Regions from separate parts of the Neobacillus sp. S1227 genome, predicted to be linked through region 2. Evidence: riboswitches for the same ligand, from Rfam matches in the RefSeq annotation. Region 2 holds a riboswitch; each other region holds the start of a gene.

Region 1 (4,175 bases), 2.1 Mb from region 2:
AATCCCTTTTCAATTTGATAGTACGACTGGAGTAGTAGCTGCTACTTCACTAGCTGTTTTAAGCTTTTTAGGCTTTGATGCCATTACGACATTAGCAGAGGAAACACGCAATCCCAAAAAAGATATTCCGAAAGCCATCTATTGGTGTGTTGGGATTGGAATGATTACCATGGTTGCGACGAGCTACATGGCCATGCTAGTCATTCCTGATTGGAGAACACATCTAAATGATGCAAACTGGATGAATACCGTCTTATTGCAAGTGTCGATCATGACCGGCGGGGAAGGGTTTGGCCTCTTCTTTACAGCAGGATTTTTAAGTTCTCTCGCCGTTTTCAATTTAGTGGCAACTGCAGCAGGAGCGCGCCTTTTATATGGAATGGGACGAGACAATCTTTTGCCGAAAGGATTCTTTGCTGCTGTAAACAAACGATTCAACACGCCGCATTTTAATATCATTTTTATTGTCGCAATTGAATTCATCCTGGGAACGACTGCCAATATTAATACGATTTCAAATCTGGTTAATTACGGGGCATTCTTTGGATTTGCAGCCATTAATCTTTCGGTTATCTGGCTCTATTATGTAAAGAAAAAAGGCGAAGCTCCATTTAGCTTGGGAAGCACGCCTAATTGGATTCCAACTGGGAAATACCATTTCCGCTATTTCTTTCTTCCACTTCTTGGCTTTGCCGTCATTCTATACGTCTGGTTTGGGATGGACCGGCTCGCCATCCTATTAGGTTGTATTTGGCTGTTCATCGGTATCGTCTTTCTGTACTTTCGAACAAATGGCTTTAAAAAATTACCTCCGCAACTGGAACTTTGATTGTTTATACACTTAAAAAACTTGTCGTTTTAAAAAAGTAAAAGTTTTATTCATCATCCCTGCCAATAAGAAAGCTAGCTGAGTGGCATGGGACTGTTCTGCTGCATCATTTTGCAGGTTATTAGGCAAAGGGATGAAGTATAAGAACCGTCCCCATGTATCTATTCTAAAAAAGAAAATTATGGTAAAATAAAAGAAACAAATGACTAAGGAGGGGGGAGATGAATCTATATCAAAATCACCCACTGTCTGTTCAGGACTACTATATCATACGGGAGAAGTCCGAAGAATTATTAGAATTTATTGATGGGATGGTCTATTTAACGCCCTCATCATCTACAGGACATCAGGGAATATCAAGAAAACTTCTCATCCAATTAGATCAATTTTTAAAAGGTTAATCTTGTGAAGTCTTCCACGCTCCTTTTGATATCGAATTAAAGAGTGAGAACATGGAAGGAACAGAGATTGTTATTCCAGATCTCAGTGTGATTTGTGATAAAAGTGGTTTGAATGACATACGATATATTGGTGTTCCCAACCTTATTGTTGAAATTCTAAGCCCCTCCAATCAGTCCCATGACCTAATTACCAAACTTAATATTTATATGAATTATGGAGTAATCGAGTACTGGATCGTGAATAGAATGTTATATGCAGTCACTGCTATCACTTAATGATGAAAAAATGTATGAACAACATGACATGAAAACCGAGACTGGAATTATTGCATCGAAGTTTTTAGAAGGATTCAGTATTGATTTAAAAGAGATTTTTTGAAAAATTATAAAGGTCCAGGGTGTTTCCTAGGCTAATTTGCATTCCTCTAAGATTTCAATTCCAGATAAATTTTATCAGTAGGAATTTTTGTTATGTAATATTTGAAAAAATTGTAATATAATAAAAATAATTAGTTTATTTAGATAAAGGCAAACCACTCGAAAGATTGGGACGCAAAGCTACAGGTCTAAGGTGTAAAACTATGATGGCTGAGCTGCCTAAAATAGTATATATTTTAGGGGGATTTCATTGTGGTTACGCTTGCTTGTGAAAACGAACTCGAAATGGATGTCGTGAAACTTAGTGATGAAAACATTATAGAGAGGTATATAACAGCTCTAGTAAAAATGGCAGACCAAAATTATAAAATGTTAGAAACAGAATTATTGAAAAGAAGGTTATTTTTGGTTGCCTTAGAACGATACGATACAAAAAAGCTGTTATTCTCTTCAGGCTTCACTGAGTAGGGCTCATCCACAACAGCAGCGACTTTAGTAGCTACAGAAAAAAGAAGACTCCAAGGACTTTTTAGAGTGCTTGGAGTCTTCTTTTTCTATATTAAAAACTATTCCTATAAACATAGGCATCATTCGGCTGCGGAATGATTTTATAATCCGTCACTTTTAAAATCGGGATTTTCATTTTAAAAGGCTGGTAGTACATCGTGTCCACCGTACCCGTTACCTCGTACCACTGGTCATTAGGAATGTGGACATTTTCAGGGAATTGAATCATCATCCCGAACACACCAGAGTCGGCAATACAGTGAATAATCCCAAAGCGGAATAAAAAGATTTGGTTGCTGTTCAACCCAGGTCCATTATAAGAAAAACCCTTCATTGAAATGGTTTTTCCGACAAATTCACCTGAATAGTTGTAGATGACTTCCAGTCCTTTTAAATAGTCCTCATCAGTTAGGGTAATATGGTCATTTCCTTTATAAGATTTGAATTCCTTTTTTACCAATTCAGTAAACGCATCCTGGCCCATGAATTTACTCATGTCAGGATTTAATATTTGGTGCATGCCATAACGGTCGGCCCCGTCCTCTAATGAAGGAAAACTAAATCCTTTTGCATTGACTAACTGCGAGTCAAGGGTCGCTACGGGCAAAAATACACCTGTCAAAGCGGGAAGAAGAATCATCGTATACGAAACCGTTCTTTTTAAATTTTTCCCAAACGATGTTTCTTTATGATTAGAGTCATGCAAATGATCATGATGGCACTCGTCACAATCCAATTCCTTTTCCGACTTTTTCTCTTTAAGATACCATCTGATTCCTTCTACAATCGTTAGGAAAAATAACGCATAAATCATGCTGTAAGAAAGGAAGGAATACTTCATATTGATATATTTCGAAATGTTACCGGACAAATGCAAATAAAAAAACAAGTTGGCAAACAATAATAGAATCACAACGCGTAACATTTTCTTCCCTCCTTTACAGTAATAGTGAACCGATAAATACAAATGCTGATATTAACGAAACAAGCAGAATGACGAATTTAGGTTTAAACGTTCCGAACATCATCAGCAGGTTCTTGATATCAACCATTGCACCGAAAACCAAGAATGTCACAATTGAACTTTGTGAAAATGTGTTTCTGAAAGACGAAGCAACGAACGCATCAGCTTCTGAACAAATTGATAAAATGAACGCTAGTGCCATCATGACAAGAACACCCGCTACTTTTGAATGTCCAAGTGTCGCCAATGTAGAAGTCGGAATATAGGTTTGCATTGCTGAAGCGATTAATGACCCCATCACCAAGTACTTTCCGACGTGGAAAAACTCATCAATGGTATGGGTGACCACGCTGACCAATTTTTGTTTCGTATTTTGGCTAGAATGGTCATGGACATGTATATGTTCATCAGCTTTCAATCTCAATTGATTTGTTTTAACGATAAAAGAAAGAACAACCCCGACTAAAATGGAAACCACAATGGCAAACCCGGACCGGTACCAAACCATCGTCCAGCTATTACCAAATGCAATATACGTTGAAAAAAGAACAATCGGATTGATAATCGGTCCAGTGAGCATAAACGAAATCGCGGCGGGAAGCGCCACACCTTTTTCAACTAATCTTTTCGTAATCGGAACAATCCCGCATTCACACCCTGGAAAAATCGCTCCTACGAAACTAGCAGTTATCACCGAAAGAATCTTATTTTTTGGCATAATCCGGACAATCATATTCTCCGAAACAAAGACCTCGATCAGGGCTGCAACAAACGCGCCAATCACTATAAAAGGAATTGCTTCTATTATTATACTAATAAATATCGTGTTTAATTGTAACAATTGATTCATAGGAGATCCTCCTGGAAATGAAGCCTCAGATAAAAAACATACAAAATTATAACAGAAATAATGGCGAATGATAATGTTTTAACGTTTCCAGAAGTGGGAAAAGTCTTAACCGAATTATTAAATTTTTTGAAAAAATTGCAAAAAACCATTATCATAAAACTATAGGTTGTTATAACCTGGTCTTAATAATAAGTAATAATTTAGATAAACTGGAGATTATTGTATGTCGATTGAGATGAAATATAA
Region 2 (4,175 bases):
GTCAACACCCGGCGAGGTCACCATTAACGGAACGACCATCACCATCAAAAGCAACCAATTTAGCTATGACGGCATCCAGTTTAGCCTAAAAAACGAGCTTCCGCCCGGAAGCAATGTCACCATTACGAAGAAACCGGATGTCGATTCGATTTTTGACAGCATCAAGGGCTTTGTGGACAAATACAACGAAACCATTAAAACCCTTCACGATAAGTTGGGTGAAAAGAAATATAAGGATTATTCCCCTCTGCTCGATGACCAGAAGAAGGAAATGAAGGACAAAGAAATCGAGCTGTGGGAGGAAAAGGCAAAGAGCGGACTACTATCAAATGACCAGATAATTGCCTCTGCCCTCGATAAAATGCGGTCCATCCTCTATTCCAAAGTCAGTGACAAGGACCCGGCCAAAATGAACAGTGAGTTCGATACACTGGCGGAAATCGGTATCACCTCAAGTACCAACTACCGGGATAATGGAAAGCTCGTCATCGATGAAACGAAGTTAAAAGCGGCACTAGAAAATAATCTAGACCAAGTCGCCCAGCTTTTTTCAAAAAAATACGACACAGGGGCTTCCACCAACAACACGGTGAACAATGCCGGGGAGTTTCAAAACAGCGGGGTCGCCTGGCGATTGTACGACCAGCTGAATGAAACGATGAAGGACATAACGAAAACGGCCGGTTATTCGAGTGACACTTACCTTTCAAAGGCGTTAAATCGACTGGACGAGCAAATTGATTCGTGGGAGAAACGCCTGCAGACAAAGGAAAGCTATTACTGGAAGCAGTTCACCGCGATGGAGCAAGCCATCCAGAAATCGAATACGCAAAGCAGCTGGCTGATGCAGCAAATGGGCGGTGGAATGTAATCGATGGAGAAACAAAAAGAGCAGTTTTTAAAAGATTATTATCAGCTGACAAGCAATCTACTAGAAACGAATGAAATAGAACTTATTGAACAGCTGCTCCAAGAACGAGACCAGTGCATTGAGAAAGTAAACGAGCTAGATCAACGTAACGGTGCCATCCTCATGAGCCAAGCCATCAAGGAAGAGCTCCGGCGCATTCACCCGTTAGAACGAAAGCTTCAGGAAAAATTAACTAGGACCAAGCAAAAGATTCTTGCGGCGATTGGTTCTCTCCAAAAAGAGAAAACGATCAAACAGCAGTACGGGGAACCAACTGCGGCAGCGGTAAGCGGAATTTTTTACGACAAGCGAAAATAAGGGAAAGGTGTGAGATAATGGCTCTGAATAATGCCTATCAATCCTACGAAAATAATCAAGTACTATATGCGAAAAAAGAAGAGCTGCCCCTTTTGTTATATACCGGGGCGATTAAATTTATCCTTCAGGCCAGAATGGCAATGGAAAAAAAAGATTGGAACAGAACCAATGACCGGATTCAAAAGGCCCAAAAAATTGTCACTGAATTAATGGTTACCCTGAATATGGATATCGAAATCTCAAAATCTTTTATAGTACTTTATGATTACATGAAGGAAAAGTTAATAGAGGCGAATATCAAAAAGGACGAGCAGCTGTTAATCGAAGTGGAAAAAATGTTAACAGAACTGCAGGATACCTGGAAAGAAGCGCTGAAAATAGTACGGCCTGCTTAACTAATTTTAGTTAAGTAGGCCTTTTTAATTAATTTTGTTGTCAACTGACTAAAACCATTGTATTATTATTTTTGTAGGAAAAATTCGACAATATAATTTTCCAAAAATCGACAAATACAATCCGATAATAGCAAACCTGGGGAAACCCAGCGACGCAAAGCTATAGGGGCTAAGGATCCGAAGGGATTACGCCAGCCAGTTGCCGAAGAGACTCATAGTTTACCCTATTAGACTATTCTTCGGAATGGTCTTTTTTATGTCCTAAAAATAAAAATTTAATTATTCTGAATTTTTGATAGGAGTGCTGATCCATGTCGATGCTTCAAAATATTAATCTCGTCCAACGTGCTTTAGATGCCTCTGTGTTAAGACATAATGCCATTTCCAACAATATCGCCAATGTGAATACTCCAAACTATAAACCCCAAAAAGTTATTTTTGAAGACATTTTAAAACAAGAGCTTTCCGGTGCTGGCTTTGGCGGGAAGAGAACGAATGCCAAGCATATCCCAATTGGCATAACCGCTTCAAGCAAGCCATTGATCACCCAGGAACCTACCGTCATGCAAAATAGCGGCAATGGGGTGGATATGGATAGCGAGATGACGGAGTTGACCAAAAACTCGATTTGGTACCAAACATTATCATACCAGATAGGCGAAGAATTCAATTTACTCAAAACAGCGATTAAGAGCAGGTAGGTGATTCATAATGTCGATGTTCCAACCCTTAAATATTAGTTCTTCAGCCCTAACTGCCCAGCGGTTAAAAATGGATACAATCTCCTCCAACATCGCCAATGCCACGACCACTCGGGGCCAATTGGTAGATGGGGTCTGGATTCCTTACCGGCGGAAGATGGTCGAGGTGCAAGCGAATGGGACGGGAGGAACCCCGTTCAGCCAATTCTTGCAAAATGAAATGAATTCAAATGGGGTCAAGGTTACAGGAATTGTAGAAGACAAGACTCCGTTTCGGCCGGTTTATGACCCGACCCATCCCGATGCCAATAATGAAGGCTACGTGATGATGCCAAACGTTGACATTACAAAAGAAATGGTCGACCTGATGACAGCTTCCCGTACTTATGAAGCCAACATCACAGCCTTTAATGTCGGAAAAAGTATGTCACTGAAAGCTTTAGATATTGGTAGATAAGGAGTGTTAAAAAATGAGAATTGATCAGCTGTTTCCGGCGAAAGCATCGATAGTGGGAAAGACGCAAAATGCACAGCCTGCGTCTGTGTCGGGCGCCTCTTTTTCGAACTCGTTAAGCGAGGCCTTGCAAAAAGCAAATGAAACGATCGTCCAATCGGAAAACATGTCCGAAAAAATAGCCACAGGTGAAATAAAAAATATCCACGACGTCACCATCGCTGCACAAAAAGCACAAATCGCCCTGCAGCTGACCACACAGGTACGGGATAAAGTAGTCGAAGCCTATCAAGAAATCATGAGAATGCAAGTTTGAGGCATGGGGAGGCATGGGGACGGTTCTTGTGCATCACTTTTCAGAAGCAAAGGTTTGGTTCCTTTGCACAACCTTATCAGGAAGTCATGAGAATGCAGGTTTTAAAGGTACAGCCGATTCTTGGCTAGCATAGCGGAGGGCTTATGAATCAGAAATTTAATGATTTCAAAGAAAAACTCTCGCAGTTTTGGAAAAACGCGAGCAGGAAAAATAAAACATTGTATATTGGTACGTTTATTTTAGTAGTGGCCCTTCTCAGCGTTGGTATTTTTTATTTCTCCAAGCCCAGCCTTGTTCCTTTGTATGCCAATAGCTTGAGTCAAAAGGAAATTGGCGAGATTAAGGCTGTCTTGGAAAAGGAGGGGGTCACCGATTACAAAGTGACCAATAATGGCACGCAAATTCTTGTTCCGAAAGAGCAGGCAGCAGACCTGATTGTCAACCTGGCGGCAGAAGGGTATCCCAAAAGCGGCCCGATTAGTTTTTCGGAACAGACCAAGGATTTGAAATTTGGCGTAACTGACCGGGAGCTTGATGCCATAGAGAGGGAAGTCATTCAAGGGCAGCTGGCCAATTTGATGGCGAAAATCAACGGCGTTAAGAATGCAGAGGTTATGATTACTCTTCCGAAGGACAGCGTGTTTATTCGGCCGGAGGAGGAAGGGAAAGCGAGCGCATCGATAATTGTTGATCTTGAGCCCGGTTATGAATTAGAAAAACAGCAGATTAAAGCACTGTACCATTTAGCATCGAAAAGCATTCCCAATCTGCCGGAAGAAAATATAGTGATTACTGATGAAAATGGTCAGCTTCTATCCTTGCCGCAGTCAGGCGATAATGCCTTTGCTGGGGTAGAAAGCTATGAAAGCCAACGGGAGATCAAACAAAAGGTAGAGGCGGACATTCAGCGCAGCATCCAGCAGATGCTCGGCACGATGCTGGGACAGGATAAGGTGCTGGTCCAGACCTTTGTGAAGCTAAATTTCGACCAGGTGAAGACGCAGCAAAACTTAGTTGAACCACTTCCGGATTCCGATAAAGGAATGGCTGTCAGTGTTGAAGAGGTCACGAAATCCTACAG
Region 3 (4,175 bases), 1.8 Mb from region 2:
TTGAGGCTAAAGAAGGTCTTGCTCTCATTAACGGAACGCAAGCCATGACAGCTATGGGGGTAGTCGGATACCTGGAAGCAGAGCAGCTTGCTTTCGAAAGTGAATTGATTGCCTCCATGACGATTGAAGGGTTAAACGGAATTCTCGATGCTTTTGCAGAAGAGGTTCAAGTGGCAAGAGGCTACCAGCAGCAGATTGATACAGCAGCAAGAATCCGCCGCTATTTGAGTGACAGTTTATTAACAACGATGCAGGGAGAACTGAGGGTTCAGGATGCTTACTCTCTTCGCTGCATCCCGCAGGTTCAAGGTGCTTCCTGGCAGGCGCTTGATTACGTAAAAGAAAAGCTGGAAATCGAAATGAATGCGGCGACTGACAATCCACTAATTTTTGATGACGGGGAAAAAGTCATCTCTGGTGGAAACTTCCACGGGCAGCCAATTGCATTTGCAATGGACTTTATGAAAATCGCAGTAGCAGAGCTTGCTAATATATCAGAACGTCGTGTGGAACGGTTAGTTAATCCGCAATTAAGCGATCTGCCGCCATTTTTAAGCCCGCAGCCAGGCCTTCAATCAGGGGCGATGATTATGCAGTATGCTGCCGCTGCCCTTGTTTCAGAAAATAAAATCTTGGCACATCCAGCAAGTGTGGATTCCATTCCATCTTCGGCAAACCAAGAGGATCATGTCAGCATGGGGACGATTGCATCAAGGCATGCATATCAAATCATCCAAAACACCCGGAGGGTCCTTGCGATTGAGATGATTTGCGCCATGCAAGCCGTAGAATATCGCGGTGTGGAGAAAATGGCGACCCATACGAGGAACTTCTATGAAAAAGGTCGTGAGCAGGTGGCATCCATTAAGCAGGACCGAATCTTCTCAAAGGATATCGAAGGGCTGGCAGAATGGCTGAAAACCGTAGAATTTTCTCAGTTTAGGAAGAAATTAAGCTTTGAAAAATAATCAGAGTAAAAAGGCGTGAAACTCTTCACGCCTTTTATTCTGTCTGCTCAGGAAGCAGACGGGCGGTGTCCTGCCGCGTTTCTTCTTCCTCCGTTCTATTCTTGAAGGCTTCCTGAGTGACAATTAATTCTTCATCCCCGATTGCCTGCTCAGCATGACTCTCGGTCATGGTATTCTTGGGGAATTCACCAGGATGGTTTTTATTTTTATGATTAAAATGTTCTCCACGAGCCAAGTCTAACACTCCTTTCGTTCTCGCTTGTAGCATGCCCCAATAAGGGTGAAATCATTACCGATTTATTTTTCAACCGAAATGGACCTTTGTTATAATAAATGTAGTGAGTATGCTAAATAAAGGAGGACAAAAACATGGATATGTTTCATATTGTCTCAGAAGATCGGATTAAAAAAGCATACAAAGATGGGGAATTTGATAACCTTCCTGGATATGGAAAACCCCTGAAGCTTGAAGATTTATCGGGGATACCTGAAGAACTGCGCATGGCTTACAAAATCATGAAAAATGCAGGCTTTACAGAAGAGGAAAACCATTTACGCAAAGAGATGATGAGCATTGAGGATCTCATCAAAAGATGTGACGACAACATCGAGAAGGAAAGTTTGCAAAAAAAGTTAAATGAAAAGCTCCTTCGCTTTAATCAATTGATGTCAAAACGCGGGGCGAAAACAGATTCGTCCATTTTTAAAAATTACGAACAAAAGGTCGAAAACCGGTTTAAATAATGGAACATTCGACGATTGGCGAGTCCGTTAGGACGGTTTACGAGACGCGGTTGAATTAGCGCAGCAAATATGAAAATAAATTCCGATTAGCTAAAAAAGCTGGCGAAGAGAGAATTTTTACAATTCCTCTTCACCAGCTTTTTCTTCTGCTTTGGCAGGCTTGCACATGCGGTCTAAGAAATAACCTGCAAATACTATAAAAGCAATGGGGATTGAAAAGTTTAACATGTGAACAATGGTCAATGCCTATCACCTCTTTAACTGTTCAGAAAATTAATAATATTTTGTATATTATTATATTGTTTACATTATATGCTAATCGTCACAAATTAGACAAATTTTTCGTCATAAAAATAAGAGCCAATAATAGTTAAGGAAAATTTTTCTCCCACAAATTAAGGGGATTTTCGACTTCAAATTCTCAATTATTTTTATATTCCATTTTTAGGAAATGTGAATTGGAGGAAAATTTGTGGAAACATGATAAAATTTGTCAAAAAAAGAGGTTTAGAATATGAAAAGTGCTGACAAAAACTAACACTATGTTAAAAAAGGACTAGATATAATGAACTTACTAAAACAATGATATGAATTTAGACCCAGAAATAAGGGCTAATAAAAAATAAGAAAGTTCCTTTCAGAAAAGGCAAACCTGGTGAAAGTCAGGGACGCAAAGCCGAGGATCTAAGGTGGAAATAGAGAGAAGCTAGGATGGCCGGGCTGCCTGAAATACGGGTAAGTATTTTAGGGGGTTGTTAAATTGAAAATGGGGATAGAGCAGATGGAGAAGATTGACAGAGATTGGTTGACACTAATTATTGAAGCTAAGAAAATTGGATTGTCGGCAGAGGAAATAAGAAATTTCCTTAGCGGTAACAACAAATCTGAACAATTTCATACATATCAAAAGCAAAAAGCATCCTACAAGAATTAATAATTCTGTAGGGTGCTTTATTTTTTGCTTATATTTAGCTGTTGTTTTGATTGTTGTTCCGCCATTTATTAAATTCCAAGAACTCGCGGAATTGATCTTTTGAAACACCGGAGGTCATGGCTTCCTTAACTAAATTCATCCAATCATTGTCCAATTCCGTCTTGTCAATCTGTTCATGTATTAAATGCTCAACCGGAATGTTTAATACACCGGCAATTTTTTCAAGAAACTGTATGGACGGATTTTTTTGAAGGTTTCTCTCAAGCGAGCTTAAATAGGATTTTGCAACCCCTGCCTGCTCTGCTAGTTCAGAAAGTGACATCTTCTTCTCTTGGCGGAATTTCTTTACGCGGTCACCTATCATGGATTCTCACACACCTAAAAAATAATTTATAACATCATTCTATCAAAAAGAATTTGAGAGTACCATATTAAGAACAAAGGAATACGACAAATTATCGAAATTTGCATAAATTAATTTTTTACATTAAGAAAGTAGTTTTGAAAAATAAGCCCGTTAGCGTTAATATTAAAGTGTTGCCCAAAATGTCATTAAGTAATCGTTTTTATATACTAGGATTCGTACAAATAGGACTCCAGACAAAAGAATTTAATTAAAAAGGCAGGGGAAAATTACATGATTGTCTTAAAGTCACAACGAGAAATCGAAGCAATGAAAAAGGCAGGAGAAATCCTTGCTGCCTGTCACAAAGAAATTGCCAAAATGATTAAGCCAGGGATTACCACTTGGGAAATTGATCAGTTTGTGGAGAAATTTTTAAAAAAGCATAATGCCACTCCAGAACAAAAAGGTTATAAGGGCTACGAATACGCAACATGCGCAAGTATTAACGATGAAATCTGCCATGGCTTTCCGCGCAAAGAACCATTGCAGGAAGGGGACATTGTCACCATTGATATGGTTGTTAATTACAACGGGGCCTTGGCTGATTCCGCGTGGTCTTACGCAGTTGGCGAGGTTTCCGAAGAGACTAAGCATTTGTTAAAAGTCACAAAGGAAGCCTTGTACAAGGGAATTGAACAAGCCGTTCCAGGCAACCGGATTGGCGATATCGGTCATGCCATCCAGACTTATGTAGAAAGTGAAGGACTCTCGGTTGTCCGGGACTTTATCGGACACGGGATTGGAGCAGTGATTCACGAAAAGCCGGATGTACCGCATTATGGTTTACCAGGTAAAGGCCCAAGAATTAAAGAGGGAATGGTATTTACGATTGAGCCAATGGTGAATATCGGATTATTATTCACCAAAATGGATTCTAACGGATGGACAGCAAGGACCGTCGATAACACCTATTCCGCCCAATATGAGCACACAATCGCCATCACCAAAGATGGCCCAGTAATTTTAACTGATCAAGATTAAAAATAAAAACAGATCTCATTCGAGGTCTGTTTTTATTTTTTCCGCAAGCTTCCCAATTCTTCAACTAGAGCCTGCATTTCATTAGGGCTGAAGGAATTCTTTTTCATTACCATTTCATAAATCTCTTTCAACTCTTCATACA

Evidence for each region. Region 2 has a riboswitch for cyclic di-GMP ahead of flgB (flagellar basal body rod protein FlgB). Riboswitches for the same ligand answer to the same signal wherever they lie in the genome.
Region 1: another riboswitch for cyclic di-GMP. It lies ahead of ACZ5AE_RS15110 (hypothetical protein); the one in region 2 lies ahead of flgB (flagellar basal body rod protein FlgB).
Region 3: another riboswitch for cyclic di-GMP. It lies ahead of ACZ5AE_RS05595 (anti-repressor SinI family protein); the one in region 2 lies ahead of flgB (flagellar basal body rod protein FlgB).

What each region holds. Positions count from the first base shown of each region.
Region 1 is NZ_AP038276.1:2,988,935-2,993,109, reverse strand. It holds gene ACZ5AE_RS15120 (APC family permease) at 1-829, shown strand, start outside; partial or broken gene ACZ5AE_RS15115 (Uma2 family endonuclease) at 1,051-1,609, shown strand; cyclic di-GMP riboswitch class I at 1,748-1,831, shown strand; gene ACZ5AE_RS15110 (hypothetical protein) at 1,861-2,076, shown strand; gene ACZ5AE_RS15105 (TIGR03943 family putative permease subunit) at 2,168-3,040, opposite strand; gene ACZ5AE_RS15100 (permease) at 3,054-3,929, opposite strand; gene ACZ5AE_RS15095 (methyltransferase domain-containing protein) at 4,153-4,175, shown strand, end outside.
Region 2 is NZ_AP038276.1:5,098,296-5,102,470, reverse strand. It holds gene fliD (flagellar filament capping protein FliD) at 1-871, shown strand, start outside; gene fliT (flagellar protein FliT) at 875-1,228, shown strand; gene fliS (flagellar export chaperone FliS) at 1,246-1,623, shown strand; cyclic di-GMP riboswitch class I at 1,743-1,830, shown strand; gene flgB (flagellar basal body rod protein FlgB) at 1,935-2,324, shown strand; gene flgC (flagellar basal body rod protein FlgC) at 2,335-2,781, shown strand; gene fliE (flagellar hook-basal body complex protein FliE) at 2,795-3,094, shown strand; gene fliF (flagellar basal-body MS-ring/collar protein FliF) at 3,238-4,175, shown strand, end outside.
Region 3 is NZ_AP038276.1:1,106,922-1,111,096, forward strand. It holds gene hutH (histidine ammonia-lyase) at 1-968, shown strand, start outside; gene ACZ5AE_RS05580 (hypothetical protein) at 1,003-1,203, opposite strand; gene ACZ5AE_RS05585 (DnaJ family domain-containing protein) at 1,338-1,712, shown strand; gene ACZ5AE_RS05590 (hypothetical protein) at 1,830-1,955, opposite strand; cyclic di-GMP riboswitch class I at 2,348-2,440, shown strand; gene ACZ5AE_RS05595 (anti-repressor SinI family protein) at 2,479-2,646, shown strand; gene ACZ5AE_RS05600 (helix-turn-helix domain-containing protein) at 2,681-3,010, opposite strand; gene map (type I methionyl aminopeptidase) at 3,284-4,033, shown strand; gene ACZ5AE_RS05610 (DUF1128 domain-containing protein) at 4,066-4,175, opposite strand, start outside.